4 regions of the Mesorhizobium robiniae genome follow, and region 1 is predicted to be linked to each of the others. Evidence: predicted binding sites of a transcription regulator. Region 1 holds the regulator's gene; each other region holds the start of a gene.

What was found. Region 1 encodes LexA, which represses DNA repair genes until DNA is damaged. Its sites were predicted from a motif close to TGTTCNNNNTGTGTTCNG; they were not measured.
Region 2: the regulator LexA is predicted to act here: its motif matches at 3,995-4,012, upstream of dinB (DNA polymerase IV).
Region 3: the regulator LexA is predicted to act here: its motif matches at 5,382-5,399, upstream of recA (recombinase RecA).
Region 4: the regulator LexA is predicted to act here: its motif matches at 4,855-4,872, upstream of uvrA (excinuclease ABC subunit UvrA).

The regions. Positions count from the first base shown of each region.
Region 1 is NZ_JBEPMC010000006.1:20,209-27,779, reverse strand. It holds gene ABID19_RS17350 (SurA N-terminal domain-containing protein) at 1-1,347, shown strand, start outside; gene trpD (anthranilate phosphoribosyltransferase) at 1,344-2,354, shown strand; gene trpC (indole-3-glycerol phosphate synthase TrpC) at 2,359-3,210, shown strand; gene moaC (cyclic pyranopterin monophosphate synthase MoaC) at 3,277-3,774, shown strand; gene ABID19_RS17330 (molybdopterin molybdotransferase MoeA) at 3,774-4,979, shown strand; gene lexA (transcriptional repressor LexA) at 5,084-5,836, shown strand; gene ABID19_RS17320 (ComEC/Rec2 family competence protein) at 5,830-7,571, opposite strand, start outside.
Region 2 is NZ_JBEPMC010000004.1:558,886-566,456, forward strand. It holds gene ABID19_RS14680 (error-prone DNA polymerase) at 1-1,753, opposite strand, end outside; gene ABID19_RS14685 (Y-family DNA polymerase) at 1,750-3,270, opposite strand; gene ABID19_RS14690 (ImuA family protein) at 3,185-3,946, opposite strand; gene dinB (DNA polymerase IV) at 4,215-5,255, shown strand; gene ligD (DNA ligase D) at 5,268-7,193, opposite strand; gene ABID19_RS14705 (DUF3606 domain-containing protein) at 7,324-7,506, shown strand; gene xth (exodeoxyribonuclease III) at 7,526-7,571, shown strand, end outside.
Region 3 is NZ_JBEPMC010000009.1:169,578-177,148, forward strand. It holds gene ABID19_RS24040 (glutathione S-transferase family protein) at 1-382, shown strand, start outside; gene ABID19_RS24045 (PhzF family phenazine biosynthesis protein) at 399-1,178, opposite strand; gene alaS (alanine--tRNA ligase) at 1,236-3,902, opposite strand; gene recA (recombinase RecA) at 4,161-5,258, opposite strand; gene ABID19_RS24060 (carbohydrate kinase family protein) at 5,536-6,510, shown strand; gene ABID19_RS24065 (TfoX/Sxy family protein) at 6,480-6,803, opposite strand; gene ABID19_RS24070 (GFA family protein) at 6,894-7,391, shown strand; gene sufA (Fe-S cluster assembly scaffold SufA) at 7,518-7,571, opposite strand, start outside.
Region 4 is NZ_JBEPMC010000009.1:60,831-68,401, forward strand. It holds gene ABID19_RS23485 (adenylate/guanylate cyclase domain-containing protein) at 1-736, opposite strand, end outside; partial or broken gene ABID19_RS23490 (MarC family protein) at 916-1,002, shown strand; gene ABID19_RS23495 (OsmC family protein) at 1,091-1,516, opposite strand; gene ssb (single-stranded DNA-binding protein) at 1,652-2,173, opposite strand; gene ABID19_RS23505 (ArsR/SmtB family transcription factor) at 2,408-2,722, shown strand; partial or broken gene ABID19_RS23510 (SRPBCC family protein) at 2,719-2,841, shown strand; gene ABID19_RS23515 (SRPBCC domain-containing protein) at 2,799-3,194, shown strand; gene ABID19_RS23520 (ATP-dependent Clp protease proteolytic subunit) at 3,216-3,821, shown strand; gene ABID19_RS23525 (hypothetical protein) at 3,898-4,182, shown strand; gene uvrA (excinuclease ABC subunit UvrA) at 5,021-7,571, shown strand, end outside.

The DNA.
Region 1 (7,571 bases):
GTCGCGCTCTATCGTGGCGAAGACCGCACCATCGACTATGTGACGCTGCCGAAATCACTGGTCGAGCCGATCGAAGCGCCGTCCGACACAGTACTCTCGGCCTTTTTCGAGGAAAACAAGAAGACCTATGCGGCGCCCGAATACCGCAAATTCTCCTATGTCAGGCTCGAGCCGGAAGACATCATGGATCTGAGTGCTGTGACCGACCAACAGGTCAGCGAGGACTACAACAAGAACAAGGCGCGCTACACCACGCCGGAAACGCGCACCATCGAACAGCTCGTGTTCAAAACGCCTGATGCCGCGAAGGCCGCGCTCGATTCACTCAGGACCGGCGCAACTTTCGACAAGATCGTTGCCGCCGAGGGTAAGACGCAAGCCGACACGCTGCTCGGCACGCTGACCAAGGACAAGATCGCCGACAAGGCGGTGGCAGACGCCGCCTTCGCGCTAAACGCCAACGAGGTCAGCCCGGTCGTTCAGGGCGCTTTTGGTCCGGTGCTGCTGCGCGTCACCGATGTCAAGCCCGAAGTGGTGAGGCCGCTGGCCGAAGTGTCCGCTGAGATCCGCAAGGATCTGGCGCTGAGCGAGGCGAGCCGCATTCTGCTTGATGTGCATGACAATTACGAAGATATGCGCGCTTCGGGCAGCACGCTCGCGCAAGCGGCCGAAAAACTGAAGCTTAAGGTCGTCACCATCGATGCAATCGATCGCACCGGCCAGAGGCCGGACGGCACCGTCGTCAACGACCTGCCGGAATCGCCGGATCTCATCAAGGCGGTGTTCGACGCCGAACCCGGCGCCGAGAATCCCGACCTCACCACCGCCGGCAACGGCTTCGTGTTTTACGAAGTGGATTCGATCACGCCGGCCCGCGACCGCACGCTGGATGAAGTCCGCCAGAAAGTAGTGGCCGACTGGACGGCGGCGGAAACGACCAAGCGGCTCACGGCGAGAGCGGACGAACTCGAAAAGCGTCTCAAGGCCGGCGCCACGCTCGATGTGATCGCAAGCGAGCTCAAGCTCGAGAAGCAGACCAAGCGCGGCGTAAAGCGCGAGGCGGACGACGTCGATTTTGGCAAGGAAGGGGCGGCTGCGATGTTCGACGAGGGCGAAGGCGGGACTGGGTTGATCCCCTCGCCCACCGGCGACGGACAAATCTTGTTCAAGATTGCCGAAGTCTTCGAGCCTGCCGGAGCCGACGCGAGCTCGGTGCCGGAAGACGCACAGAAATCCTTCACCTCCGGCCTGTCGGACGACCTGCTCGACCAGTTAGTGGCGCAGTTGCAGACCCAATACGACGTTCGCATCGACCAGACCGCCGTTGCCCAAGCCCTGACCAGATGAGCGCGCTCAAGACCCATATCGCCAAGGTTGCCGCCGGCGACGCCCTTTCCTTCGAGGAGGCGCGGGAGGCCTTCGACATCATCATGTCGGGCGACGCGACACCCGGCCAGATCGGCGGCTTCCTGATGGCGCTGCGCGTGCGCGGCGAGACGGTGAGTGAGATTTCCGGCGCCGTCGCCACCATGCGCGCCAAGATGCTGCGTGTCGAAGCGCCCGCTGGCGCCATCGACATCGTCGGCACCGGCGGCGACAATTCGCACAGCGTCAACATCTCGACCGCTTCCGCCTTCGTCATCGCCGCCTGCGGGGTGCCGGTGGCCAAGCATGGCAACCGCGGACTGTCGTCGCAGACCGGCGCCGCCGACGTGCTGACAGCGCTCGGCGTCAAGATCGATATCCCGCCGGAAACGATCGGCCGCTGCATCCACGAAGCAGGCGTCGGCTTCATGTTCGCGCCGGCGCATCATCCGGCAATGAAGCATGTCGGCCCGACCCGCGTCGAGCTTGGCACCCGCACCATCTTCAACCTGCTTGGTCCGCTCTCCAATCCGGCCGGTGTCGCCAGACAGATGGTCGGCGTGTTCTTGCCGGAGTGGATCATGCCGGTGGCCGAGACGTTGAAGGCGCTGGGCGCCGACCACGCCTGGGTCGCCCATGGCGACGGCTATGACGAGATTACCACCACCGGTGAAACCCAAGTGGCCGAACTGGTCGGCGGCGAGATCCGCAGCTTCACGCTGACCCCGGAAGCGGTGGGACTGAAGCGTCACACCAAGGACGAGTTGCGCGGCGGCGATGCCGCCTACAACGCCCAGGCGCTGCGCGACATGCTGGGCGGCGCTGCCGGCGCCTTTCGCGATACGGTGCTGATGAACGCCGGCGCCGGACTGGTGGTGGCGGGCAAGGTAACAACGCTTGCCGACGGCATGGCGACGGCGGCGCAAGCCATCGACAGCGGCCGCGCGCTGCAAGTGCTCGACCGGCTGGTCGAGATTTCGAACGGATAGAGCCGTGTCTGACATTCTGCGCAAGATCGAAGCCTACAAGCGCGACGAGATCGGGGCGGCAAAGGCGCGCGTGCCGCTTGCCGAGATCAAGGCGCAGGCGAAGGACGCCGATGCGCCACGCGGCTTTCTCGCGGCCCTTGAAGCCAAGCGCAAATCCAGCAGTTTCGCGCTGATCGCCGAGATCAAGAAGGCGAGCCCGTCCAAGGGTCTGATCCGCGCCGATTTCGATCCGCCGGCGCTGGCCAGGGCCTATGCGAAAGGCGGCGCCGCCTGCCTTTCGGTGCTGACCGACGCGCCGTCCTTCCAGGGCGCGCCTGAATTCCTCACCGATGCGCGCAGCGCCGTGACATTGCCCGCTTTGCGCAAGGATTTTCTGTTCGAGCCTTATCAGGTTTTCGAAGCCCGTGCGTGGGGTGCGGATGCCATCCTGATCATCATGGCGAGCGTCGATGACGCCATGGCCAGGGAGCTCGAAACGACGGCTTTCGAGCTTGGCATGGACGCGCTGGTCGAGGTGCATGACGAGGCCGAGACGGAACGCGCGCTGAAACTGTCGTCACGGCTGATCGGCATCAATAACCGCAACCTCCGGACGTTCGAAACCAGTCTCGACACCTCGGAGCGGCTCGCTGCGATGGTGCCGGCCGACCGCCTGCTGGTCAGCGAGAGCGGTATTTTCTCGCACGAAGACTGCCGCAGGCTGGAACGGAGCGACATCGGCACCTTCCTCGTCGGCGAGAGTCTGATGCGGCAACAGGACGTGGCTGCCGCAACGCACCTGCTTTTGATGGGCAAGGCGCCGGCTCATGCATCGGCCCGAAAATCAGAATCGATTTTCGGAGAGCACGATGCTTAGATTCAAAGTGTTAGAGCGTACCATGTGCGTCCAAACGGACGCACATCGCTCTAAGGCCATCTGACGATGACGACCGCCCTCACCCATCTTGGCGCGACAGGCGAAGCCAACATGGTCGATGTCGGCGACAAGGCGGAGACGACGCGCACGGCGATCGCCGAGGGTTTTGTCTCGATGCTGCCGGAGACGCTCAAAATGATCCTCGATGGCGACGCCAAGAAGGGCGACGTACTCGGTACGGCGCGCATCGCCGGCATCATGGCGGCCAAGAGGACGCATGAGCTGATACCGCTCTGCCATCCGCTGCTGTTGACTAAGATATCCGTCGACATCGAACCGGACGCGGCGCTGCCCGGCCTGAAGGTCACGGCATTGGCCCGCGTCACCGGCAAGACCGGCGTCGAGATGGAGGCGCTGACCGCCGTCTCGGTCGCTTGCCTGACGATCTACGATATGGCCAAGGCGGTCGACCGCGCCATTGTGATCTCGGGCGTCAGGCTGGTGGAAAAGACCGGCGGCAAGTCCGGCGACTACAAAGCGGGCGCCCAGGGGACAGGCCGATAATGGCGCTGCTTCCGGTCGCCGAGGCGCTAGAGCGCCTGCTTGAAGATGCGGCGCCCTTGCAAGCTGAAAGCGTCGCCCTGATGGACGCCGCCGACCGCGTTCTGGCGGAGCCGCTCATGGCGCTCCGCACCCAGCCGCCCTTCAACGCGTCCGCCATGGACGGCTATGCCGCGCGGGCCGAGGATGTCGCCTCCGTGCCGGCAAGACTTTCGGTGATCGGCATGGCGCCGGCCGGACGCGGCTTTGCCGGAACGGTCGGTCCGGCGCAAGCCGTGCGCATCTTCACCGGCGCGCCGCTTCCCGCAGGCGCTGATACCATTGTCATCCAAGAGAATGTCCGCGATCTCGGCGGCGGCAGCATCGAAGTGACCGCGCCGACGGTTGAAGGCCGCAACATTCGACGCCTCGGGCTCGATTTCTCGAAGGGCGACGTCCTGCTGGAGAAAGGTCGCCTGCTTGATCCGGCGGCGTTGTCGCTGGCGGCGTCGGCCAACCATCCGCAGGTCAGCGTGGTGAAACGGCCGTTGGTCGCTATCATCGCTACCGGCGACGAATTGCTGCCGCCGGGCAGCGAGCCTGGCCCCGACCAGATCATCTCGTCCAATGCCTATGGCGTCGCCGCTGCAGCCCGCTTGGTCGGCGCCGACGCGCTCGATCTCGGCATCGCCTCCGACCGCAAGGAGGCGATCGCCGCGTTGGTGAAAAAAGCGGTCGATGCAGGAGCCGACGTCATCGTCACGCTGGGCGGCGCCTCAGTCGGCGACCACGACCTTGTGCATGACGTGCTGACTGGCGAAGGCATGACGCTCGATTTCTGGAAGATCGCCATGCGACCGGGCAAACCGCTGATGTTCGGCCGGCTGGGCGACGTCCGCTGCATCGGCCTGCCTGGCAATCCAGTGGCGAGCCTGGTCTGCACACAGCTTTTCCTGAAGCCGTTGCTTGCGCGGCTCGGCGGCCGCGCCTACCGGCAGGACATGCGTCAGGCGCGGCTCGGCGCCGCCATACCGGCCAACGATCTCAGGCAGGACTATGTACGCGCGGTGGTGAAGGAAGACACCGGCACGCTAACGGCGACGCCGTTCGGCATCCAGGATTCCTCGATGCTCAGAACGCTGGCCGATGCGAACGGGCTGATCGTGCGTGAGCCATTTGCACCCCCAGCCGCGACAGGCGCCGCCTGCAGCGTGCTGATGTTACGCTGAACAAACCGTCAACGCATTCATTAAACTTTAAACAGTTGCGGAACACAACTGGAACAGATAGTGTTTGTTCTGGGTTTGTTTTTCTGATTCTGTTGGGGGTCGCGATGCTGACACGCAAACAACATGAGCTGTTGATGTTCATCCACGAGCGGCTGAAGGAAAGCGGTATTCCGCCATCGTTCGACGAGATGAAGGAAGCGCTCGACCTGGCCTCCAAGTCGGGAATCCATCGGCTGATCACGGCACTGGAGGAGCGCGGCTTCATTCGTCGGCTGCCCAACCGCGCTCGCGCGCTGGAGGTGCTGCGCCTGCCCGATTCGATCGCGCCCGGCCTCAATGCGGCGCGCAAATTCTCGCCGAGCGTCATTCAGGGCAGCCTTGGGCAGAGCAGCCATGGACAGGGCAGCCTCGGGCGGCAGATCAAGCCGGCGCCTTCACGCATGCCCGCAGCCGGCAACGACGACGACGTTGTCGCCACCGTCTCCATCCCGGTGATGGGCCGGATCGCTGCCGGTGTGCCGATCGATGCCATCCAGCACCAGACGCATTCGATCTCGGTGCCACCGGACATGATCACCGGCGGCGCGCACTACGCGCTGGAAGTCAAAGGTGATTCGATGATTGAGGCCGGCATTTTCGACGGCGATACGGTCATCATCCGCAACGCCGACACCGCCCAGCCTGGCGAGATCATTGTCGCCCTGGTCGACGAGGAGGAAGCGACGCTGAAGCGGTTCCGCCGTAAAGGCGCCTCGATCGCCCTGGAAGCCGCCAATCCGGCCTATGAGACGCGCATATTCGGGCCGGACCGGGTCAAGGTGCAAGGCAAGCTGGTTGGATTGATCCGGCGTTACTGAACGGCAGCTTTCTTGGCTTTCTCAGGCTTGCGGTAAGGCGGCAGACCCCTCGCCTCGCGCGAAAATCTCCGCTGCTCATGCCAGGGCCTGTATGGCTGTTCGACGGCAAAACGGATTTCTGCGCGCGTCGTCGCAGATTGCGGATCGAAGAAGACGGCAGCACTGCCCATGCGAGCGAGCTGGCGTTTGGTGACGACGAGAACCAGCGGGTTGCGGCAGGGATTATAATAGGCTGTGGCGTCGTCAATAACGAGCAAATCCGCAAAGCCACAGGCCGGCCGCGCGGTTTTGCGGTCGTCGGCGAGCGCGATGATCGCGCCGGACGGATGCCGGGCGATGCAAAGGCCGTCAGTGCAGTAAAAAGGCGCTCCCGGCGGCAGGTCGGCCGGGTCGGCGATGTCGAACCGCACGTCTCCTTTTTCGAATGTCTCCGGCTCGACAATAGTCGCTGAAATCAGCGCATGTTTCCAATTGTCGGTGGTGAATTCGTTCGAGCGCACTCGGTTGACGGCAAGTTCTCCCCCGCCGATCGGCAGCGCCACCAGATGCGCGTCCTCCGAGATCAGCACGTCGGGGGTGCGTGTCTCGGAAATCGTCAGCAGGCCGGCGAGCGCAAAGGGAAGTGCCGCAAGCCGCAACCATGTCGTCGCCATTGTGGCAATGACCAGGGCGACCGTCACCAGCAGAACCGACTGCAACGAAATCAGCCCGACTGCATCGACCGGCGAACGCTCGGAGATCCATCCCGATATTGCGATCATGGCCGTCAGCCCCTTGCCCATCATGTAGAGGAAAGGCCCGTCGAGGCCGAAAGGCATTGCCAAGGCGCTGACGACGGCCAGGAACATGACGACCGTAACGATCGGCATGACGGCCAGATTGGCGAACAGGCTGAGCGGCGAGACGCGCTGGAAGTGCCAGATGGCGAAAAGCGCGGTGGCGCTGCCGGCAATGATGGAAGTCATTGCGATGGTACCTGTCCCAGCGAGGAGTTTGCGCGTGACGAAAGCGACCGGTGACCGTCGCTGCGGCGGCGCCTTGGCCTTGTCGGCACGATAGTCCGACCAGCCGGCATAGGCGCCTACGAGAGCCGCGGTCGCGGCGAAGGACATCTGGAAGCTGGGGCCGACCACCTCGTGCGGCGACACGACGATGACGGCGATCGCTGAAATCGTCAGATTGCGCATGGTGAGTGCGGCCCGATCGAACAACACGGCGACAAGCATCACCGCCAACATGATGAAGCTGCGCTCGGCCGCGACCACGACACCGGAAAATATCAGATAGGCAGCTATGGAAACGAGTGCGGCGCCGGCCGCATATTTTTTGACCGGCCTACGCGACGAAAAATCGGGAAACAGCGCAAAGGCGCCGCGCAGCAATCCCATGATGGTGCCGGCAACAAGCGCCATGTGCAGGCCGGAAATGGAGATGATGTGGTAGATGCCGGTGCGCCGCATCGATTCGTTGATTTCTTCGGGGATGCCGGCACGCACGCCGACGATCAGCGCAGCGGCAATCTCCCCCTCGGCCCCACCGATGCTGTCCCTGATGTGGTCGGCGATGGTTTCGCGCGCCTTTTCGATCGAGGCGGAAAGGCGCGCGGCTAACGGTGCATCCTCGGAAGCGACGATCTTCGGATTGCCGAGGAAAAAGCCGCTGGCGCCAATGCCGGCGAAATAGCTGTCAAAGGAGAAGTCATAGCTGTCCGGCCTAACCGGGCCAGTCGGAGGCA
Region 2 (7,571 bases), on a different contig from region 1:
TCGACATCTGGGCGCGGCTCTCGATCTGGAAGACACCGATCGTGTCCGCCTTGCGGATCATGGCATAGGTCGCCGGGTCTTCGGCCGGGATGGTGGCCAGGTCGAGGATCATGCCCTTGTGCTCGGCCAGCAGATCGAAGCTGCGCTTCATGCAGGTGAGCATGCCGAGCGCCAGGACGTCGACCTTCATGAATTTGAGAATGTCGATATCGTCCTTGTCCCACTCGATGACCTGGCGGTCGACCATGCGGGCCGGCTCGATCGGCACCAGATCGTCGAGCCGGTCATTGGTCAGAACGAAGCCGCCTGGATGCTGCGACAGATGGCGTGGCGTGCCCTCGAGCTCCTGCGCCAGCTCAAGGGTCAAGCGAAGGCGCCGGTCGCCAAGATTGAGATTGAGATCCTGGGCACGCTTCTCGTCGATGCCTTCCTCATGTCCCCAGACCTGGGAGGAGAGCAGCTTGGTGAGGTCCTCAGGCAGACCGAGCGCCTTGCCGATATCGCGGACGGCGCCTTTGGTGTGATAGCGCACCACGGTCGAGCAGAGCGCGCTGTGGTCACGGCCGTAGGTTTCGTAGACCCACTGCATGACGATTTCGCGCCGCTCATGCTCGAAATCGACGTCGATGTCGGGTGGCTCGTTGCGCTCCTGCGAGACGAAGCGTTCGAAGAGGAGATTGTTGCGCTCGGGATCGATGCTGGTGATGCCCAGCACGTAGCAGACGGCCGAGTTGGCGGCCGAGCCTCTGCCTTGGCACAAGATGTCCTTGCTGCGCGCGAACTGCACGATGGCGTTCACAGTGAGGAAGTACGGAGCGTATTGCAGGATTTCGATCAGGCGCAGTTCGTGTTTGATGAGCGCCACGACCTTGTCAGGCACACCCTCTGGATAACGCCGCTTCGCGCCTTCCCAGGTGAGCTGTGCGAGCGCCTGCTGCGCTGTCAGTCCGGGCAGCATCTTCTCCTCCGGGTACTGGTAGGCGAGTTCGTTGAGGGAGAAGTGGCATTGCCGCATGATCTCGACGGTGCGCGCGAGGGCTTCCGGGTAGCGCGAAAACAGCCGCGCCATCTCCTCAGGTGGCTTGAGATAGCGGTCGGCATGGCGCTCGCGCCGGAATCCCAGCTCGTCGATGGTGATGTTGTGGCGAATGGCGGTCACCACATCCTGGAGGATGCGCCGGCCGGGTTCGTGGAAGAGAACATCGTTCGTCACCACCGTCGGCACGCGCATTTGGGTGGCGAGGTTGGAAAGGTCGTGCAGCCGGACGTGGTCGTTGGGCCGGCGGCGCAAGGTTAGTGCCAGATAGGCGCGTTCGCTGAAGGTTTCCCGCAGGCGACGCAGTTGCAGGGCGCAGGTGTCGTCGGCGCGATCGGGCACGAGCACTGCGATGAGACCCTCCGCATAGTCGGCCAGGTCGCTCCACTCGAGAATACATTTCGCCTTGCCGCCGCGTTTCTTGCCCAGGGTCAGTAGCCGGCACAGCCGGGAATAGGCGGCTCGATCGGTCGGATAGACGAGCAGGGAGATGCCGTTCACGAGATCGAGGCGGCACCCGACGATGAGCCTGACACCGGTATCCTTGGCGGCCTGATGGGCTCGGACGACGCCGGCCAGAGAATTGCGGTCGACGACTGCCAAAGCCTCAATGCCCAGCGCGGCCGCCTGCGCGAAGAGGTCGTCGCAAGAGCTGGCGCCGCGGAGGAACGAGAAATGGCTGGTCACCTGCAATTCGGCATAGCACTGGGTGGTCATGCGTAGACCCCATGCAGGAACCATTTGTGGGAACCGGTCCCAGGATCCTCGCCGTCACCGGCGCGATAGATCCAGAAACGTTCGCCGGACTCGTCCTCCACCTGGAAATAGTCGCGTACCGCGATCAGTTCGGCATCACGCTGCCACCATTCGCCGAAAACACGTTCAGGCCCGTCTGCTCGCGCGACGCGATGCCGGATACCGCGCCAACTGAACCAGACCGGCGGATGGTCAGGGAGCAGCGCCATCGTTTCGATGGGTTCGGGGTTGGTCAGCAGACGCGGCGGGCGAGGCCAGTCACCGGGCCAACTCGTCCCCTCGTCCGGCGCATTCGGGGCGATGCGGCGGACTGAGCGTTCGGGCACGTCACTCTCGACCGGGGCAAAGCGGTAGAGCCGCTGCTCGCCAATTCGGTTGGCAAGCACGTCGATCAGATCGGTAATATCGGGCTCCGGCTCCTCGACCAGTGAGGAGATGATCTGCTTGGCTGCGAAGGGCTCGGCGAGCGTCGCGGCCAGGGTCATCACCTCAATGCCGAAACCGGGATCGACAGTCTCGATCCGGTCGGTCAGGAGACGAGTCAGCCGTTTGACATCGCGCACTGGCACGGCGGTGCCGACGCGAATGGCCTCGATGCGGTTGTCGACGCGATGAAACAGCAGGTCCAACCGGCGGGCGCCGAGCCCCTTGGCCTCAAGCGCCTCGCAGAGGGTTGCGACGAGCTTGCCGGTATAGCGGGCTATGGTCTCGGCGGCGCCGATCGGCTCGCCGAAGGCCTGGCGAACCTCGATGAGTTCGGGAGAGCGGGCGGGCTCGAAGGGTTCGCTGCGCCGCCCCATCGCCTGGTCCAGCCGACGGCCGAGTTCGGGCCCGAAGCGAAGGGTGAGAGAGGCGCGCGGCGCCGCCTCGACTTCGCCCACCGGCTCGAAGCCGAGTGTGAGCAAGCCCTCGACGATATCGTGGGGAAGCCGCAGCGCGCCGATCGGAAGACCGCGCATGATCGCTGCGGCTTGCCCTGCTGGCGCGACGAAGGTCGGCCGGGCGAGGAACCGCGCGCAGGCATGAGCGGCCCCCCAGGTGTCGGCGACGGCGGCACGTGCCTCGATGCCGGAGGAGGCCATGCGCGAGACCAGCCCCTCAAGCATCGTCTCCTCACCGCCATGCAGATGGTCGGCGCCCGTGGTGTCGATGATGAGGCCATCGGGCGGATCGGCGGCGACGATCGGTGCATAGCGCAGCGACCAAAGTGCCATTCTCTCGAGGGCCTCGGCGTCGCCCGCTGGATCAAGATCGAAGCTCTGCAGGTTGGGCACCAGAACCTGAGCCTTGCTCGCCGGCATGCCCACGCGCAGGCCGGCGGCGCGTGCCGCCGCATCGGCGGCCAGCACGAGCCGCCGGTTTCCCTGCCGGCCGAGCATGACGATCGGGGTTTCAGCCGATGGCGCGGACTGGCCCATTGCGCGCCTTAGGCGATCGATCGGCCAGGTCGGAAAATAGAGCGAGACGACCCTTGTCATCGCAGGCCTCCACTTCAAAATCGGCGCTTTCTCCCGCCCGTACCCGGATCAGCTCGAGCTGCCAGCGAGCGCGGCCGATACCGGGGACCGGCAAGGGACGGGAGGGGAGCGCGGTGACCCGCCAGCGGGTGACCGCGGCGGTTGGTTGTCCGAAATCGGTCGCTTCGGTTTGTCGTCGCCAACGGCGGATAGCGATGCCGATGGCGCCGGAGGCTTCGGCGGCGAGTTGCAGTCGGCGGGAGGCGGTCATGGAGAGGCGTGCCAGTTCGGCAACGACGGCGCCTAGACTGCCATGGCGAAGCCCTTCCTCGAAACAGGCGAGCACGGAAGCTTCGTCGCCCGCCTCGACATAGACGACGCGGCCGGGCGGCAGCCCGGCCTGGGCGAGGGCAGGGGCGAAGAGATCCTGCCGGGTGACGCACCAGAGCACCTTCCCTTTGGTGCGGGCGGCAATGCCGGCGGCAAAAAGCGCCGCCGCGGCGCCGTCAATCGCCCCGTTACGGCCGCCGGCAACCTCGTGCAGCGCACCGAGCGCCAGCCCGCCTCCCGGCAAGACTTTGTCGATCGTGGTAACGCCGAACGGAAGTGTCGCACGGTTGCGCGCCCGCCCGCCTTCGAGGCGTGCGATTCGCTCGCGAAGTGCGGCGATAGCAGGGCTGGCGGCCGGCTGACCCATGAACGAAACACTCTCAAACTCTCTTCCCAATGGATTTCGGGGCTGATATGTTCCTTATTTGTTCTCTTGGTGTCCGAGAGTCAATCGGACTCGTTGCGTCCCTCCGAGAGTTGATCCCAGGCTGCACTCCCTCGAGTTGCGGTCTATCTTGAACTGCCGACAGGTGTGACGCAGGGACGACGAAGTGGGCGAACGAGTTGACGGCGGCCAAGAAGGGGATGCGGCGGGGGGTGGCACGGCCTTCCTTCGCAAGATCATCCATGTCGACATGGATGCCTTCTTCGCCTCGGTCGAACAGCGCGACAATCCGGACTTGCGCGGCAAGCCGGTGGCAGTCGGCGGCTCGGCGGCACGCGGGGTGGTGGCCGCTGCCAGCTATGAGGCCAGAAAGTTCGGGGTGCGATCGGCCATGCCCTCGATCACCGCGAAGCGCAAATGCCCCGACCTGATCTTCGTGCCGCCGCGGTTTGATGCCTACCGGGCCGTCTCCCAGCAGATTCATTCGATCTTCGCCGAGCACACGCCATTGATCGAGCCACTGTCACTCGACGAGGCCTATCTCGACGTCACCGACAATCTGCAGGGCATTCCGGTCGCTACGACGATCGCGGAGATGATCCGCGCCAAGATCAAGGCCGAGACCGGCCTGACGGCCTCGGCCGGTGTCAGCTACAACAAATTCCTGGCCAAACTCGCCTCCGGCCAGAACAAGCCGGACGGGCTGTTCGTCATCACTCCGAAGCAGGGTCCCGCCTTTGTCGAGGCCTTGGCCGTGCGGAAATTTCATGGTGTCGGCCCTGCGACTGCCGACAAAATGGCTCGGCTCGGCATCGAGACCGGTGTCGACCTGCGGGCACAGAGCCTAGCGTTTCTCGAGGAGAAGTTCGGGAAGGCGGGTCCGTACTACTACTGGATCGCCCGGGGCATCGACGAACGCCCGGTGCGGGCCGACCGCGAGCGCAAGTCCGTGGGAGCCGAAGACACCTTCGCGAGCGACCTGTTTGATCTCGAAAGTGCCCGCAAGGAGCTGGCGCCATTGGTCGGTAAGGTGTGGCGCTATTGCGAGGCAAGATCGATCCAGGGTCGCACGGTGACATTGAAGGTGAAATTCGCCGACTTCCAGCAAATCACACGCAGCCGCACGATCGGAGGCGTCATCGAGAGCGAAACCGACCTAGCGACCGTCAGCGGCACGCTGCTCGAACAGTTGTTTCCGATCGCCAAGGGAATCCGCCTGCTCGGGGTGACACTTTCAAATCTAAGCGGAACGGCATCCGAGGCCGATCGGCAGATGTCACTGACGATCTAGGACTGGCTGCACCTATCGAACCGCTTTTCGGATCCGCTCCGTCAGCGTTTGTTCGACGTCGAAATAGCCTTCCCAAGGGTCGGGCTGCTGGGCTCGAGCAGCGGCAGCGAAAACGTCAAATGCGCTGGCACTTTTGAATGTCGGCAGTTTATCCCAAGTGACGGGTACGGCGCATGACGCACCGGATCGCGCCCGCGTCGACCACGGGCAAATTGCCGTCGCACCCTGGCCGTTGCGCAGATAGTCGATGAACATTCGGCCCTTGCGCCTCGCCTTGCTCATGTTCGCGACGAAGCGGGACGGATCCGTGCGGGCTAGCAGTTCGGCGAAGTCCTGGCAAAAGCCCTTCACCGCTTCCCAGTCAGCCTCGGGAACGAGTGGCACGACGACGTGAACGCCCTTGCCACCCGATAACAGCGGCCAGGATTGGAGTCCAAGTGCCTCGAGAACCCCGCGGATGTCGAGCGCGGCCTGCTTGACGTCACCAAAGCCCAGGCCCTCGTCGGGGTCGATGTCGAAGATTATCCGGTGCGGCAGGCTCGGCTGCTGGCGCAAGCTGCCCCAGACGTGGAATTCGAGCACGTTCATCTGGACGCCGGCGATCAGCCCAGCCAGGTCGTCGACCCAAAGAATGCGGCTCCCCTTGCCGGACATCTTCTCCAACTGGGCGTCATGGATCCCTGGCAGCTTGTGCTTCTGAAAGAAGGTCTGTTGCAGGTCGCCGTCGGTGTCGCGCACCAGCGAAAGGGGCCGATCCTGGATGTGCGGCAGCATCTTCTCGGCAACCGCGGCGTAGTACGCGGCGAGCGTCGCCTTTGTCACCTTGGTGCCGGGATACATGACCTTGTCCGGATGCGTGAGCTTGATGCCGACCGCAGCTGCGATCTCCTTGCCGATCGCGGGATCGAGATCAGCGGAGCCAGGCGTCGCCGGCGCCCTCGGCATTTCCATCACTACCTGATCGGCTCGCTTGTCTTCACGCATACCCTCGAAGCTTGGATGTCGCAGGCTGCCGTCGGGGGTCACCTCGGAATAGGTAACCTCAGCAACAAGCTCGGGCTTAACCCACACTGCGCGGCGCGCAATGTCGCGCGGCACGGACGCGAAGACGGGTTTGTCGAGACGGCGTTTATCCAACTGCACGAGGATGGTTCTGCGCATGGCCTGAGTAAACCCGGTGCCAACACGGCCTCGGTAGATCAGCTTGCCGTTCTCATAAGTGCCAAGGATTAGCGAGGCCATGCCGCGGCCGGTGTCGCTTGGGCGGTAGCCGCCGACCACAAATTCCTGTCGTTTCGTGCACTTGATCTTGAGCCAGCTGGCGGTGCGGTCGCCGACATAGTGACTGTCCTCGCGCTTGGCGATGATGCCCTCGTGGCCGCCGGCGCACATTGTATCGAAGACCTTCTTCCCGTTGTCGGCGATATGGCTGGAGAACTGCAGGATGTCGTCGGGGTCCCTCTCGCCCAAAAGATCCGCAAGCAGTTCCTTGCGCTCGAGTAAGGGCCGGCTGGAGAGGTCCTCGCCGTTCAATTCCAGCAGGTCGAAGGCGTAGAACTTGAGCGGCATGCCTGCGGCGATGCCGGTTTTCAGCATGGAAAAGTTGCTGCGGCCCTTGCTGTCGATAGCCACGATTTCGCCGTCGATCAGCGCCGAGCCTTTGGTGAGCGCCTGAAGCGGCGGCAGGATCACCTTGAACTGGCGGGTCCAGTCATGGCCGTTGCGCGTGTAGACGACGACCTCCGATCCCGAGATCGCGAGTTGTGCGCGATAGCCATCGAACTTCATTTCGAAGAGCCAGTTGGCGCCAACCGGTATATCGTCGGTCAGCGTGCAGAGCTGAAACGGACGAAATTTGGGTAGAGGGTATCGCGGGGTAGATTCCGAGTCCCTGCGCCGTGAGCGCTTCTTGCTGAGGGCGGCCTCTACTGCCGACATGCGGAACTCGAATGCATAGTACGATTCAATACTCTGCCATGGTTTCAGTTCCACTCTGCGCGCCGATGAATTGAACCGGAAGAGTCCGGCCGCGTTATTGGGAATTGGAACGCAATCCCTGGAGGAAGAAATGGCCACTACTCAAACAACTCGCGGGCGCAGCCAGGACCGCGCAAAGGTCGCCGGCGGGCAGGACCATGAGGTGAAGTACGAGGCGGGCAAAACTGGGTCGAGCAAGGCTGACGTCAAGTCGGCCGTGAAATCGGTCGGCAACAGTCGAAAGAAGGTTGAGGACAAGCTCGGTAAGAAGTGAGCCACGGCCGGGAGGGCAGATGGTTCGCATCGCCACCTTCAATGTGAACGGCGTCAATGGCCGGC
Region 3 (7,571 bases), on a different contig from region 1:
GGCTTTGCAGCCGGTTGAGGTTCGGCCTCGCGCAACCATGAACCAGATCATCGGCATGCTCGACGCCTATGCCTATCGGGCGATGGTCTGGGATGTCGCTGTCGAGCGGCTGGAGAAGACGGCGCCTGACGAGGCTTTGATCGCCGCCGGACTTCGGCAGGCGAGAACTGTGCTTCGCGTGCTCACATCACTGAAAGCCGCCGGGCCGTGGCTGCTGGGCGAGCAATTGACGCTGGCCGATTTGCACGCGGCACCGATCATCGGCTACTTCGTCAAGGCCGCCGAAGGGCGCAAGCTGCTGGCCGAATTTTCCGATATTCTGGCCTGGTGGGACCGCATCGCTCAGCGTCCAAGCTTTTCCGGAACCGAAAAGGCAGGGTGAGGCGAATGGCAGCCGCTCATTCGGGAAGGTAGATTTCCGCCTTCATGAAGGTCTTCGCACGACCTTCGATCAGCACACGATCTCCAGCCAGGTCGCACAGCAAATGCCCGCCGCGCTGCGAGCATTGGAATGCCGACAGATGCGTCTTGCCGAGTTTTTCAGCCCAGTAAGGCACCAGCGTCGCATGAGTGGAGCCAGTCACCGGATCCTCGGGAATGCCCGCCCCGGGCACGAAATAACGCGAGACGAAATCGTGGGCTCGCCCAGGCGCGGTAATGACCAGGCCAAGAGGATGAAGGGTTCCGATCCTGAGCAGATCGGGAACGAATGACCGTACGGACGACTCGTCGGCAAGCTCGACAAACAGGTTTTCGAAATTGCGGAAGCTCGAAACCGGACGCAGGGGAAATATCTCTTGCAGCGCCAGCGTTAACTCCCCGCCGAGCGGCTGCGGCGGAAAACACGGCAGATCGAGCTGGTAGGCACCTTCCCGTTGGGAAACCCGCAACTCACCCACCCGCGTGGCAAAGGCCATATCGCCAGGCACATTGTGTTCCGCGGCCAATACATGGGCGGTCGCAAGAGTAGCATGGCCACAGAAGTCGACTTCATGAACCGGCGTGAACCAGCGCAAATCCCAACCCTTGCCATTCGGCCGCGCAAACGCGGTTTCAGCAAGATTGTTCTCGTTTGCGATGGCCTGCATCACATCGTCCGATAGCCAGTCTGCCAAAACGAGAACCGCAGCAGGGTTGCCTTGGAAAGCCCGTTCGGCAAAAGCGTCGACTTGATACATGGTCAACGTTGCCACATCATCCCCGCTGCGCTTCGGCCTCGCTTTACTGGTGCAGGTTCACGCAGCTTCCAGCGCCGCCTTAACCGCAGCAATCGCATCCTCGGCCTTCGAGGCATCCGGGCCACCGGCCTGGGCCATATCAGGCCGACCGCCGCCGCCCTGCCCGCCCAAGGCCGCGGATGCCACGCGCACCAGATCGACGGCGCTAAAGCGGCCGGTCAGGTCGTCGGTGACGCCGACCACGACGCTCGCCTTGTTGTCCTCAGCCGTGCCGACGAAGACGACGATGCCGGAGCCGAGCGACTTCTTGCCGGCATCGGCCAACGGTTTCAGATCCTTCGGCGAGACGCCGGAGACCGCCTTGCCGAGGAAACCGACACCGGCGATGGTTTCGTTTTCAGCCGGTACACCGGATGGCGAGCGGTCGCCCAGCGCCAGCTTCTTGCGCGCTTCGGTCAGTTCCTTCTCGAGCCTCTTGCGCTCATCGAGCAGCGCCTCGACGCGGGCCGGCACGTCGGCCGGCGAAATCTTCAACGTGGCAGCGACCGCCTTCAGCCGTTTGTCCTGCTCGTCCAGATGCTTTCTGGCCGCCTCCCCGGTCAACGCCTCGATACGGCGCACGCCGGCGGCGACAGCGCTGTCCGACACGACGCGCACCAGACCGATATCGCCGGTCGCCCTGACATGCGTGCCGCCGCAGAGCTCGACCGAATAGGGCCGGTTGGCCTTCGCGCCATGCAGGCCCGTACCCATCGAAACGACGCGCACTTCGTCGCCATACTTCTCGCCGAACAGCGCCATGGCGCCCTCGGCAATGGCATCGTCGACAGACATCAGCCGCGTCGACACCGGGCTGTTCTGGACGACGATCTCGTTCGCCATCCGCTCAACCTCCTCGAGTTCGTCAGGCGAGATCGGCTTGTTGTGCGAAATGTCGAAGCGCAGACGCTCGGGCGCGACCAGCGAGCCCTTCTGCGCGACATGGGTGCCCAGCACCTCGCGCAGCGCCTCATGGATCAGATGCGTCGCGGAATGGTTCGCGCGCAACCTGGAGCGGCGCGCATGGTCGACCTTCAGCTCGACGGTTGCGCCCGTGCTGACCGTGCCGCTGATCACCTTGCCGAGATGCACGAAAAGCCCGTCGGCCTTCTTCTGCGTATCGGAGATCTCGATCGAGAACCCTTCGCCTGAAATGGTGCCGGTATCACCCATCTGGCCACCGGACTCGCCATAGAACGGCGTCTGGTTGACGACCACGGCAACGGCGTCGCCCTTGGCCGCGCTGTCGACGGTCTTGCCGTCCCTGACCAGCGCCTGGATGAGGCCTTCCGCCTGCTCGGTCTCGTAGCCGAGGAACTCGGTGGCGCCGGCCGCCTCGCGCACGGGGAACCACACCGTTTCGGTCGCGGCCTCGCCGGAACCTGCCCAGCTCTTGCGCGCCTCGGCCTTCTGCTGCTCCATCGCATTGGTGAAGCCGGCAAGATCGACCGAGATGTTGCGCTGACGCAGCGCGTCCTGTGTCAGGTCGAGTGGAAAGCCATAGGTGTCGTAGAGTTTGAAGGCTGTCTCGCCATCCAGCATGTCGCCGGCGCCCAGCCTTTCCGTCGCCTCCGAAAGCAGGCCCAAGCCGCGCACCAGGGTCTTGCGGAAACGGGTTTCTTCAAGCTTCAGCGTCTCGGTGATCATCTGTTCGCCGCGCACCAGTTCCGGGTAGGCTTGGCCCATCTCGCGCACCAGCGCCGGTACCAGGCGCCACATCAGCGGATCGCGGGCACCGAGCAACTGTGCGTGGCGCATGGCGCGGCGCATGATGCGACGAAGCACATAGCCGCGGCCTTCATTGGACGGCAGCACGCCGTCGGCCACCAAAAAGCAGGATGAACGCAAATGGTCGGCGATAACGCGGAACGAGGCGACGGTGTCCGCATCCGGGCCGCGGCCGAGCGCGGATGATGCAGCGTCGATCAGGTGACGGAACAGGTCGGTCTCGAAGACGCTTTCCACCCCTTGCAGAATGGAGGCCATGCGCTCCAGGCCCATGCCGGTGTCGATCGACGGGCGCGGCAGATCGATGCGCTCGTCCTTCGTCACCTGTTCATACTGCATGAATACCAGGTTCCAGAATTCGAGGAAACGGTCGCCATCCTCCTCGGGGCTGCCGGGAGGCCCACCCCAGATGTGCTCGCCACGGTCGATGAAGATCTCCGAGCACGGCCCACAAGGTCCGGTGTCGCCCATTGCCCAGAAATTGTCCGAGGTCGGAATGCGGATGATGCGATCGTCGGAAAAGCCGGCGATCTTCTTCCAGAAGCCGGCGGCCTCGTCATCGGTGTGATAGACGGTGACCAGCAGCTTGTCCTGCTTCAGCCCGAACTCCTTGGTGATCAGGTTCCAGGCAAGCTCGATGGCGCGTTCCTTGAAATAGTCGCCGAATGAGAAATTGCCGAGCATCTCGAAGAAGGTCAGGTGGCGCGCGGTGTAGCCGACATTGTCGAGGTCGTTGTGCTTGCCGCCGGCGCGCACGCTCTTCTGGGCGGTTGTGGCACGCGAATAGGCCCGCTTTTCCAGGCCGGTGAAGACATTCTTGAACTGCACCATGCCGGCATTGGTGAACATCAGCGTCGGGTCGTTGCGCGGCACCAGCGGGCTCGACGCGACGACCTCATGACCCTCCTTGCGGAAATAGTCGAGGAATGTCGACCGGATCTCGTTCACGCCACTCATGAATAATACTGCCTTCTGGAGAGAACCGCCGGCCCGGCCGACGGTAAATGGACATGGCCTTTTAGCCGCCGCATTGCACCCTGTCCAGAAACACGGAATTGGGCCAACTTGCGGGCTTGCAGGTCATCGGCGCCACCGCTGAAACGCAAACCGCCGGCGCTAAGCCGGCGGTTTGAAACGCAACAATACAGAACTCGATTACATAAGCTGGAGGTGATGAACCGGGATTATGGCCAAACTCTGGCCACCACTGAGGCCTTACATCGCGCCGGCTTCATCCTCGAAACCATCGTCGCCGCCTTCGGAACCACCATTCTCGAGGAATTTCTCCGCGATCAGCCCGGCATTCTGCCTCAGCGCCAGCTCGATCTCGCGCGCCGTGTCGGGGTTGTCGCGCAGGAACAGTTTGGCGTTCTCACGACCCTGGCCGAGACGCTGCGAATTGTAGGAGAACCAGGCGCCCGACTTTTCGACCACGCCGGCCTTGACGCCGAGGTCGACCAGCTCGCCGGTCTTGGACACGCCCTCGCCATACATGATGTCGAACTCGACCACCTTGAAGGGCGGCGCCAGCTTGTTCTTGACCACCTTGACGCGGGTCTGGTTGCCGACGACCTCGTCGCGGTCCTTGACCGAGCCGATGCGGCGAATGTCGAGGCGCACCGAAGCATAGAATTTCAGCGCGTTGCCGCCGGTCGTGGTCTCAGGCGAACCGAACATGACGCCGATCTTCATGCGAATCTGGTTGATGAAGATGACCATGGTGTTGGAGCGCGAGATCGAGGCGGTCAGCTTGCGCAGCGCCTGGCTCATCAGCCGGGCCTGCAGGCCGGGCAGCGAATCGCCCATCTCGCCCTCGATTTCGGCGCGCGGCGTCAGCGCCGCGACCGAATCGACCACTAGCACGTCGATGGCACCGGAACGCACCAGCGTGTCGCAGATCTCCAGCGCCTGCTCGCCGGTGTCAGGCTGCGAGATCAGGAGGTTTTCCAGATCGACGCCGAGCTTGCGGGCATAGACCGGATCGAGCGCATGCTCAGCATCGACGAAGGCGCAGATGCCGCCCTTCTTCTGGGCTTCGGCCACCGTGTGCAGCGCCAGCGTCGTCTTGCCTGAGCTTTCCGGCCCATAGATCTCGACGATGCGGCCGCGTGGCAGACCGCCGACGCCAAGCGCGATGTCGAGACCGAGCGAGCCGGTCGGCACCGTTTCGATCTCGACGACCTGCTCGTTTGCGCCGAGCCGCATGATCGAGCCCTTGCCGAAAGCACGCTCGATTTGCGACAGCGCCGCATCCAGAGCCTTTGATTTGTCCACTGCCTTGTCCTCTACAAGCCGCAAAGAATTCTGAGCCATGATACATCACCCCTTGGTCGTCAATGAAGGCCGGACAATCCGTAATCCTTCTTAATTTGTACCTTATTTGTTCTCGTTTGGCAAGAGGCATCAAGTAGCTGAAAAACAAATGATATCCGTATTTGTTCTTTTTTTGTTTCGCTTTTTTCGGCTCGGAGGTATCCTGCACCCCTCGGCGGGATCGTGCTGCCATCTTCCGAATCGCGCCGTAGGTTGCCGGGTTGCGCCGGACAACCTAGTCTCCACTCGGGCAATCAGCAAAGGTCATCTCGCCGGCATGATGAAGTCGCCGACAATCCTGGCCGTAGGCGGCGCCTATATAGACCGGCGCGGCCAGGTTTCGGGCGACTTCGTGCCGGCCGCGTCAAATCCCGGCACGATGCGCGAGGCTGTCGGCGGCGCCGTCTTCAATGCCTTGCGCAGCGCCGTGCGGCGCGGCATCTCCGGCTCGCTGCTTTCGGTGCACGGCGGCGATGCTCTGGCCGACACGGTCTCGCGCGCCATCCATGCTGCCGGCATTACCGATCTGTCCGCGGTGTTCCTCGATCGCGCGACACCGAGCCACACGGCGCTGATCGACCGCGACGGCGCGCTGATCGTCGGCCTTGCCGACATGGCGCTCTACGATCTGGCATTTGCCAAGCAGATCCGCCGTGCCAAGATGCGCGAGGCGATCAGCACTGCCGATGCGGTCCTGTGCGACGCAAACCTGCCGTCGACGGCATTGGAGCGGCTGGTGGCGCTTGCCGCCGGCAAGCCGGTCTTCGCCCTTGCCGTCTCACCGGCCAAGGCGACGCGGCTCGCGCCGCTGCTCGGCAGCCTGGCGCTGGTCTTCATGAACCGGCGCGAGGCCATCGCGCTCGCCGATGTCGATATCGGCGCCGCGGCGCAAGATGTCGTCGACAGCCTGAGGCGCGCGGGCCTCAAAGGCGGCGTGGTGACGGCCGATGACGGTCCGGTGCTGGGTTTCGACGAAGCCGGCGCCTTCTCGATCCTGCCGCCAGGAAAGATCGCGGACGGCGCCGCCGATGCGCTGGCGGGCGCAACGGTGGCTGCCCTGCTCAACGGCCTGACGCTGCGCGCAGCACTGCGTGAAGGCGTTGCCGCGGCGATGCTTGCCGTCGAGGGTACGGGGCTTGCGCCGGCTTTCACGGCTGCGAGTTTTGCCGACGCGCTGACGCTTGTGCCCGAGGCGCGGGAAATTGCCAGCGGGGAGGCAACCTATTTGCCGGCCCGCAGCCCCGCCTCATAGGCCCGGCGTGCCCACACCGCTATCTCATCCGGATCGTCGAAGGCACTGTCGGGAATGCTCCAATACGGCATCGAGACCAGCTTGCCATGCCTCGAGCCGGTATAAGTCCATTGCCGACAGCCGGCCGCTTCGAATTCCGGCGCGCTTTCCGCGTCGGCCTTCAGCAACAGTTCGCCACGAAGGACGATCGCCACGATGACGCCGTCGAAATAAATGCCCTTGCCGCCGAACAGTTTTCGTATGCTGACCGGGCCAAGCCCTTCGAAAAGCTCGGCGATGCGTTCATTGTCCATGCGTCGATCATGTCACCCGGATTTCTCCTTGTCATCGCCGCAACCAGCACCATCCTGACAAGTTGAGACCAATTTCGTCGGAGTTTTGTCATGCCGCTTCTGCTCAAAGGGTCCTGCCGGTGCAATGCCGTCCGCTTCGAGGTGGAAAGCCACACGCCGGTGCCGTTCATGCTGTGCTACTGCTCGATCTGCCGCAAGCAGCAGGGCGGCGGCGGCTTTGCCATCAATCTCGGCGCCGATTTCGACACGCTGAAGATAACCGGCAAGCGCAATCTCGGCGTCTACCGGGCGGAAATCGAGGACGACGAGCATCCGCAATGCGAAATCTCGTCAGGCGAGCGCAATTTCTGCAGGAAATGCGGATCGGCGCTCTGGCTCTACGACCCGACCTGGCCGGAGCTGGTGCATCCCTTCGCCTCGGCGATTGACACGGACCTGCCAAAACCGCCCGAAAAGGTGCACCTCATGCTGAAATACAAGGCGAACTGGGTCGAACCCGAGGTCGGCAAGAAAGACAAGAGCTTCGATGTCTATCCCGAGGAGTCGATCGCCGACCGGCACAAGCGGACGGGAATGTGGGTGGATTAGCATTTCTTCGCCCCGGAGAAGATGCCGGCAGGCAGATGAACGGCGGCGTTAACTTGGAGAGGCTGGCGCTGCCCCTCATCCGGCCCTTCGGGCCACCTTCTCCCCGTAAACGGGGTGAAGGAAAGCTCAAGCCGAGGCGCGCGCCTCGGCCAAAGCCTTGAGGTCGGCCGGCTTCAATTC
Region 4 (7,571 bases), on a different contig from region 1:
GGCCGACATTGACGGCCCTGCCCTTGAACGTAAATGCCGTGCTGCGGGAGAGCACCTTGAGTGCCGATATCTTGGACAAGTCAGTGATGATGTCGTCGGTAATGCCGTCGCTGAAATACTCCTGTTCAGGGTCGCCACTCACATTGGCGAACGGAAGCACGGCGATTGAAATGCCCGCCTTATGGACTTCCTTCGACCCCCCTAGCCGCGACTGGCCGGACGGAGGGTTAGAAACCATGTACGCCCGCACTGGCTGAGCGATGTTCTTCAGCGTCTTCTCGCCCATGTCTTCGAGGTGAAAGCCGACCTTGCCCCGAACCTGGCTGTAAACAGCTTCCGACACGAGAACGCTCCCCGGAACCGCGAGATGTTCCAAGCGCGACGCAATGTTGACGCCTTCCCCGTAAAGGTCGTCACCTTGGACGATCACATCGCCCAAACTGATTCCTATGCGGTAGACCAGTTGCCTGTCAGGCGTTATCCCGACGTTGGCTGTGGCCAACGCTGCCTGTAGCTCGACGCCGCATTCCACTGCCCCGACGGCACTTGGAAACTCCAGAAGGACACCGTCCCCAATGAGCTTGACCACTCGTCCTTTGTGCAAAGCAACGACTGGCTCTATGATTTCAGCATGGCGCGCCCTCAAGGCCGCAAGGGTAGCGGCTTCGCTTGCCTGCATGAGGCGGCTGTAACCCGCCACGTCGGCGAATAGGACTGCTGCGAGACGGCGCTCCACGTTCCTCTCCAGAACCGCAGATTACCATAGGGCATCCGCTGGTGGCCATTGGCCTGTTGCGGTGCGCCAGAGCGCCAATCCAGTATGAAAACTCAACCGAATAGTGACCCTATATCGACTAGGATAATCTGACGATTCATTTCGAAAATGAGTGCTGGCAGGGGTTCTAGAAGGCGCCGATCATGACCCGGCTGCTCGGTGTCATCCTGGCGGCGCTCGCCGTGCAGTTCGTCGCCGATGGCGTCAAGGCGCTGATGGCAGGATGAAAATGAAAGCGGCCTCGCGCTTGACTGCCGAGGCCGTCATTTTCGGCGCCCCAGCTCGCGCGGCGAACCGCCGCCACCAGGCGCTATCCTATCTAGCCGTCGTATCGATGACTTCGAAGTCGTGGGTGATCTCGGCGGTCTTGGCTATCATTGCCGAGGCCGAGCAGTATTTTTCGATCGAAAGGTTGATCGCCCGCCTCACCTTGTCGGGCGAAAGCGCCCGGCCCTTTACGATAAAATGCATATGGATGCGCGTGAACACCCTGGGATCGACTTCCGCCCGGTCGGCGTCGAGCTCGACCACGCAGTCTTCGACCGCCTCGCGCCCCTTTTCGAGGATGTGAACCACATCATAGGCCGCGCAGCCGCCGGTGCCGAGCAACACCAGTTCCATCGGGCTCGGCCCCGGCGTCTTGCCGTCCGGTCCGAACGCGGTTCCCAACACCAGCTTGTGACCGCTGCCGGACTCGCCGACAAAGGTGCGCTCCTCGACCCATTTGACCCGTGCTTTCACCTGATATGTCCTTTCACCGCGCACCACTCAAACGCAGAACGTCCCGAAAATCCAAGACAGATTTTCGGGACGCCAATTCGTGGCCTCAAGTAGCTGGCGTTTTTCGCCCGCGTAAGGGCCATCCGCCCTTAGGATTCAGAACGGGATTTCGTCGTCCAGTTCGCGCGACGAACCGCCGCCACCACCCTTGTTTCCGCCACCGCCGCCGCGATTGAAACTCTCGCCCGGGCCCGACTGGCCGAAATCGGAACCGCGGCTGCTGCCGCCACCGGCATAGCTGCCGACCTGACCGCCCTCGCCCTGCCCGCGTGCGTCGAGCATCTGCAGCTCACCGCGGAATTTCTGCAGCACGATTTCGGTCGTGTAGCGATCATTGCCGGTCTGGTCCTGCCATTTGCGCGTCTGCAATTGGCCCTCGACATAAACCTTCGCACCCTTCTTCAGATACTGCTCGGCGACCTTGGCGAGCTGGTCGTTGAAGATGACGACATTGTGCCACTCGGTCTTTTCCTTGCGTTCGCCGGAAGTCTTGTCGCGCCAGCTTTCCGACGTGGCGACGCGGATGTTGACGACCGGCTCACCCGAATTCAAACGGCGGATTTCCGGGTCCGCCCCGAGATTGCCCACCAGAATGACCTTGTTGACGCTACCCGCCATCATACTTCTCCGCGCTCATCCGAAACAAAATTTCTGTCGCATACCTTATAGACTGCGGACAATCGCCGCCTGCCGTGGCTGCCTTTTCCCACAAGGTTTTTGTTCTCTTTTCGTTCTAGGAGTTCTACCGTGAACTGTCAAGGAATGTCAGCAATCGCTGGGTTGGCCACGCCATTTCATATGGGCGCAAAAGACCGCTTGCCAAATCGATAAGTGTAGACTTATGCTTCCCCCATGATCGAAGCAGAGATTTTTCGAGCACTTTCCGACCCGACACGCCGCGCCGTCTACGAACGGCTCGCCGCCGGCGAGATGACGGTGTCGGAACTGCGCAGCGGCATGACCGTGTCGCAACCGGCCGTGTCGCAGCATCTCGCGGTATTGCGCGGCGCCGGCCTTGTGGCCGAGCGGCGGGCCGGCCGCAACGCCTATTATCGCGCCGATCCGCAAGGGCTTGACCCTCTGCTCGGCTGGATCGAACGCTACCGTGCGTTCTGGCCCGAGCGTATCGAACGGCTCAAGGCGGTTTTGAAGGATATGGACCAATGACGGTAAAACAGCATTCGGACATCGCAGCAGACTCGATCGAGTTCGAGTGCGAGCTTCCAGACCCGCCGGAAAAAGTGTGGCGGGCGCTGACGGTGCCGGACCTGCTCGCGGCCTGGATGATGCCGAACGACATCAAGCCCGAGATCGGCAGCCGCTTTGCCTTTGCCAAGGCGGATGCGCGATCGAGTGCGAAATCCTCGACGCCGAGCCCGGACGCCTGCTGCGCTATTCTTGGCGGGAGCGAGCAGCGCCGGGCAATGCACCGGATCCGTTTGACAGTATCGTCACCTTCACGCTCGACCGCACCGTGTCGGGCGGCACGCATCTGCGCATCGTCCACGATGGATTTGCGCGGGTCGCTACGCCTGCGGTTGCGATGGTGGGCGCCGGTTGCCGGCTTTCGCTCAACGCACACCGCCCCAAACAGACCATTGCCGCAAACACGCCTCGCCTCTTCCTGCGCGCGGCCTGAGCGACACAACGGAGAAAAGCGATGAGCGGTTTTGCCAATCTGGTGCCGATGGTGATCGAGCAGTCGAGCCGCGGCGAACGCGCCTTCGACATTTTTTCGCGGCTGCTGCGCGAGCGCATCGTCTTCATCAACGGAGAGATCAACGACGGCGTGTCGGCGCTGGTCTGTGCGCAGCTTCTGTCGCTGGAATCCGACAATCCAGACAAGGAGATCTCGCTCTACATCAACTCGCCGGGCGGCGTGGTGACCAGCGGCTTCGCCATCTACGACACGATGCAATACATCTCTTGCCCCGTATCCACCGTCTGCATGGGCTTTGCCGCGTCGATGGCCTCGTTCCTGCTGATGGCTGGCACTCCGGGGCGACGCATCGCGCTGCCCAACACCAGCATCGTGCTGCACCAGCCGCTGGGCGGTTTTCAGGGCCAGGCTTCCGATATCCAGCGTCACGCCGAAGGCATCCTGCGCACCAAGAAGCGCATGACCGAACTCTATGCGCATCACTGCGGCCGCACCTATGAAGAGGTCGAACGCACGCTCGACCGTGACTATTTCATGACCGCCGCGGAGGCAAAGACATGGGGCCTTGTCGACCATGTTTTTGATACGCGCAAGAAGGCGGCGTGAAGCAAGCCGGCTCACACGCGGCAATTTGATCGCAGCGGTCTGGCCTGGTGCGCGGCGTAACACTATAGTCCGCAAAATGACCGACAGCCGCTCATCAAGACCATTGCGCCTTGCCGCCGCAGCACTTGCCAGTGCCGGCTTGCTGACCGGCAACGCGTTTGCCGATGACAGTTCGCCGCAAAAAGACACGCTGCCCGGCGTGGCCGACGACTATCGCATCGCCAAGCCGGCTCCCGAGCCCGACGATGCCGTGCCCGGCAACGGTAACGGCGAGTTCAAGATCGGCGATACCGATGTCAGGATTTCCGGCAGCATAACCTTCGATGTCGGCGCCGGCGCGGTCAACGCGCCCAGGCGATAGACAGTCTTCATCGCTGGCACAATCTGAAGGTGCTCGTGCTCGCGGTTGTCTGAAATGAACAGCCCCGCCGCTGCTTCCGCATACGGTCGGGGCTTTCTTGGATCTAAAATCCAATTCGCCGGGAGTACACTGCCGGCTTTTGATTTCGGATGCTTCGCGGCGTTCAGCCGACGATCCGACTAGTAGTCTCTGATTTTAGTGGGATCGGCAGGTCACGGTTTGTCGGGCGGCGCACACGCCTGGCCCTGGCACTTATGCCTGCCGCGGCTCCAGCGACACGTGGAGCCTCAAGGGACTGTCCGGTGGAGTCATTCCTCTGCTCTCCTTTTCTGTCCATTGCGACCGGTGTCGCCCGAAGCGCACATCGCAAAAGCCTGCGGCGTCTCGCAGGCCGCCATAAGGTGGCGAGGCCATCGAAAGACGGTCGGCTCCGGTGACATTGGGAGTCTGACTCTGCGAGGCCGGAACGTCAACAGTTGGATAGCCGATTACAGAAAATGTGATCGCTCGTGTGGCGAATCCGAAATTTGCATCCGTTTTGAGCAGCGCGGCGTCGGCCTTGGATTAGAACGCTACTTGCTGCGTTCGCAAGCTGACAAAGTCTGGGAACTCAAAGTCCACTTGATCGGGCGCTTTGTGAAGCTGGTTTCATGGACGCTTTTGTCAGGAGCGTGTTCGGTCTTTGTTCTTTCCGCTTGCTCGCTCGCGCGAAAGACGGTTAAAGGCTTTGGTCGAGAGTTGTGGCGTCTCTCGAAAAGGTGACGAAATTACCTACATAGGGGATGGCCGGGACAACCTGCCATCCCATGAGATTCCAGATCTGAGGCGGCGACCGGCGATGGCCGACCATAAATATCTTTCCATTCGCGGGGCGCGCGAACACAATCTGAAGAATGTCGATCTCGACCTGCCGCGTGACAGCCTGATCGTCATGACCGGCCTGTCGGGGTCCGGCAAGTCGTCGCTCGCCTTCGACACCATCTATGCCGAGGGCCAGCGCCGCTATGTCGAGAGCCTGTCGGCCTATGCCAGGCAATTCCTCGAAATGATGCAGAAGCCTGATGTCGACCAGATCGACGGTCTGTCGCCGGCTATCTCCATCGAGCAGAAAACCACGTCGAAGAACCCGCGCTCGACGGTCGGCACCGTCACCGAGATCTACGACTACATGCGGCTGCTGTTCGCGCGCGTCGGCATCCCCTATTCGCCGGCCACCGGCCTGCCGATCGAGAGCCAGACGGTGTCGCAGATGGTCGACCGCGTGCTGGCGGTCGAAGAAGGCACGCGCCTGTTCATCCTGGCGCCGATGGTGCGCGGCCGCAAAGGCGAGTACCGCAAGGAACTGCTGGAGCTGCAGAAGAAGGGTTTTCAGCGGGTCAAGGTCGACGGTGTCTTTTACGAAATCGCCGACGTGCCGGCGCTGGACAAGAAGTACAAGCATGACCTCGACGTGGTCGTCGATCGCATCGTCGTGCGCGGCGATCTGGCGACGCGGCTTGCGGATTCCATCGAAACCGCGCTGAAGCTCGCCGACGGGCTGGCGGTGGCCGAATTTGCCGACCGGCCGCTCGACGCCAGCCAGACCGGCGAGGATTCGGTCAACAAGTCGAAGAACGAGACGCATGAGCGCATCCTGTTCTCGGAAAAATTTGCTTGTCCGGTATCCGGCTTCACCATCCCCGAAATCGAACCCAGGCTGTTCTCCTTCAACAACCCGTTCGGCGCCTGCCCGACCTGCGACGGCCTCGGCAGCCAGCGCGCCATCGACGCCAGCCTGATCGTGCCCGACGACAACCTGTCGCTGCGTGCCGGCGCCGTCAGCCCGTGGGCGAAATCGACCTCGCCCTACTACGTGCAGACGCTGGAAGCGCTCGGCAAGGCCTATGGCTTCAAGCTCGGCGACAAGTTCAGGGATCTGACCGAAGAGGCAAAGCATGCCATCCTGCATGGCACCGGCGAGCGCGAGGTCACCTTCCAGTATGATGACGGCCTGCGTTCCTATAAGACGACGAAAACCTTCGAGGGCGTCATTCCCAATCTGGAGCGGCGCTGGAAGGAGACCGAATCGGCCTGGATGCGCGAAGAGATCGAGCGCTTTATGTCGGCCACGCCTTGCCCGGCCTGCCGCGGCTACCGTCTGAAGCCGGAATCGCTTGCGGTGAAGGTCGCCGGAAAGCATATCGGCGAGATCACCGAGCTGTCGATCCGCAAAGCCGACCATTGGTTCACCGAGCTGCCCGCCTCGCTCAGCGACAAGCAGAACGAGATCGCGGTGCGCGTGCTCAAGGAGATCCGCGAGCGGCTGCGCTTCCTCAACGATGTCGGGCTCGACTATCTGACGCTGTCGCGCAATTCCGGCACGCTGTCGGGCGGTGAGAGCCAGCGCATCCGGCTAGCCTCGCAGATCGGCTCCGGCCTGACCGGCGTGCTCTATGTGCTGGACGAGCCGTCGATCGGCCTGCACCAGCGCGACAATGCGCGGCTCCTCGACACGCTGAAGCATCTGCGCGACATCGGCAACACGGTGATCGTCGTCGAGCATGACGAGGACGCCATCCTGCATGCCGACTATGTCGTCGATATCGGCCCAGCCGCCGGCATCCATGGCGGCCACATCATCGCCCAGGGAACGCCGCAGCAGATCATGGCGAGCCCCGCTTCGATCACCGGTAAATATCTGTCGGGCGAGCTTGAAGTGGCCACACCTGCGGTGCGGCGCGAGGCCAAGAAGAACCGGCGCCTGAAGATCGTCGGCGCGCGCGGCAACAATCTGAAGAACGTCACCGCCGAAATCCCGCTCGGCACGTTCACCGCCGTCACCGGCGTGTCCGGCGGCGGCAAGTCGACCTTCCTGATCGAGACGCTGTTCAAGGCGGCTTCGCGCCGCATCATGGGTTCGCGCGAGCATCCGGCCGAGCATGACCGCATCGAGGGGCTCGAATTCCTCGACAAGGTCATCGATATCGACCAGTCGCCGATCGGAAGGACGCCGCGCTCCAATCCCGCCACCTACACCGGCGCATTCACGCCGATCCGCGACTGGTTCGCCGGGCTGCCGGAGTCCAAAGCGCGCGGCTATCAGCCAGGTCGCTTCTCGTTCAACGTTAAGGGCGGCCGCTGCGAGGCCTGCCAGGGCGACGGCGTCATCAAGATCGAGATGCACTTCCTGCCCGACGTCTACGTCACCTGCGACGTCTGCCATGGCAAGCGCTACAATCGCGAAACGCTCGACGTCTTGTTCAAGGGCAAGTCGATTGCCGACGTCCTCGACATGACGGTCGAGGAAGGCGTCGATTTCTTCGCCGCCGTGCCCGGCGTGCGCGACAAACTGGAGACTCTGAAGCAGGTCGGCCTCGGCTACATCCATGTCGGCCAGCAGGCGACGACTT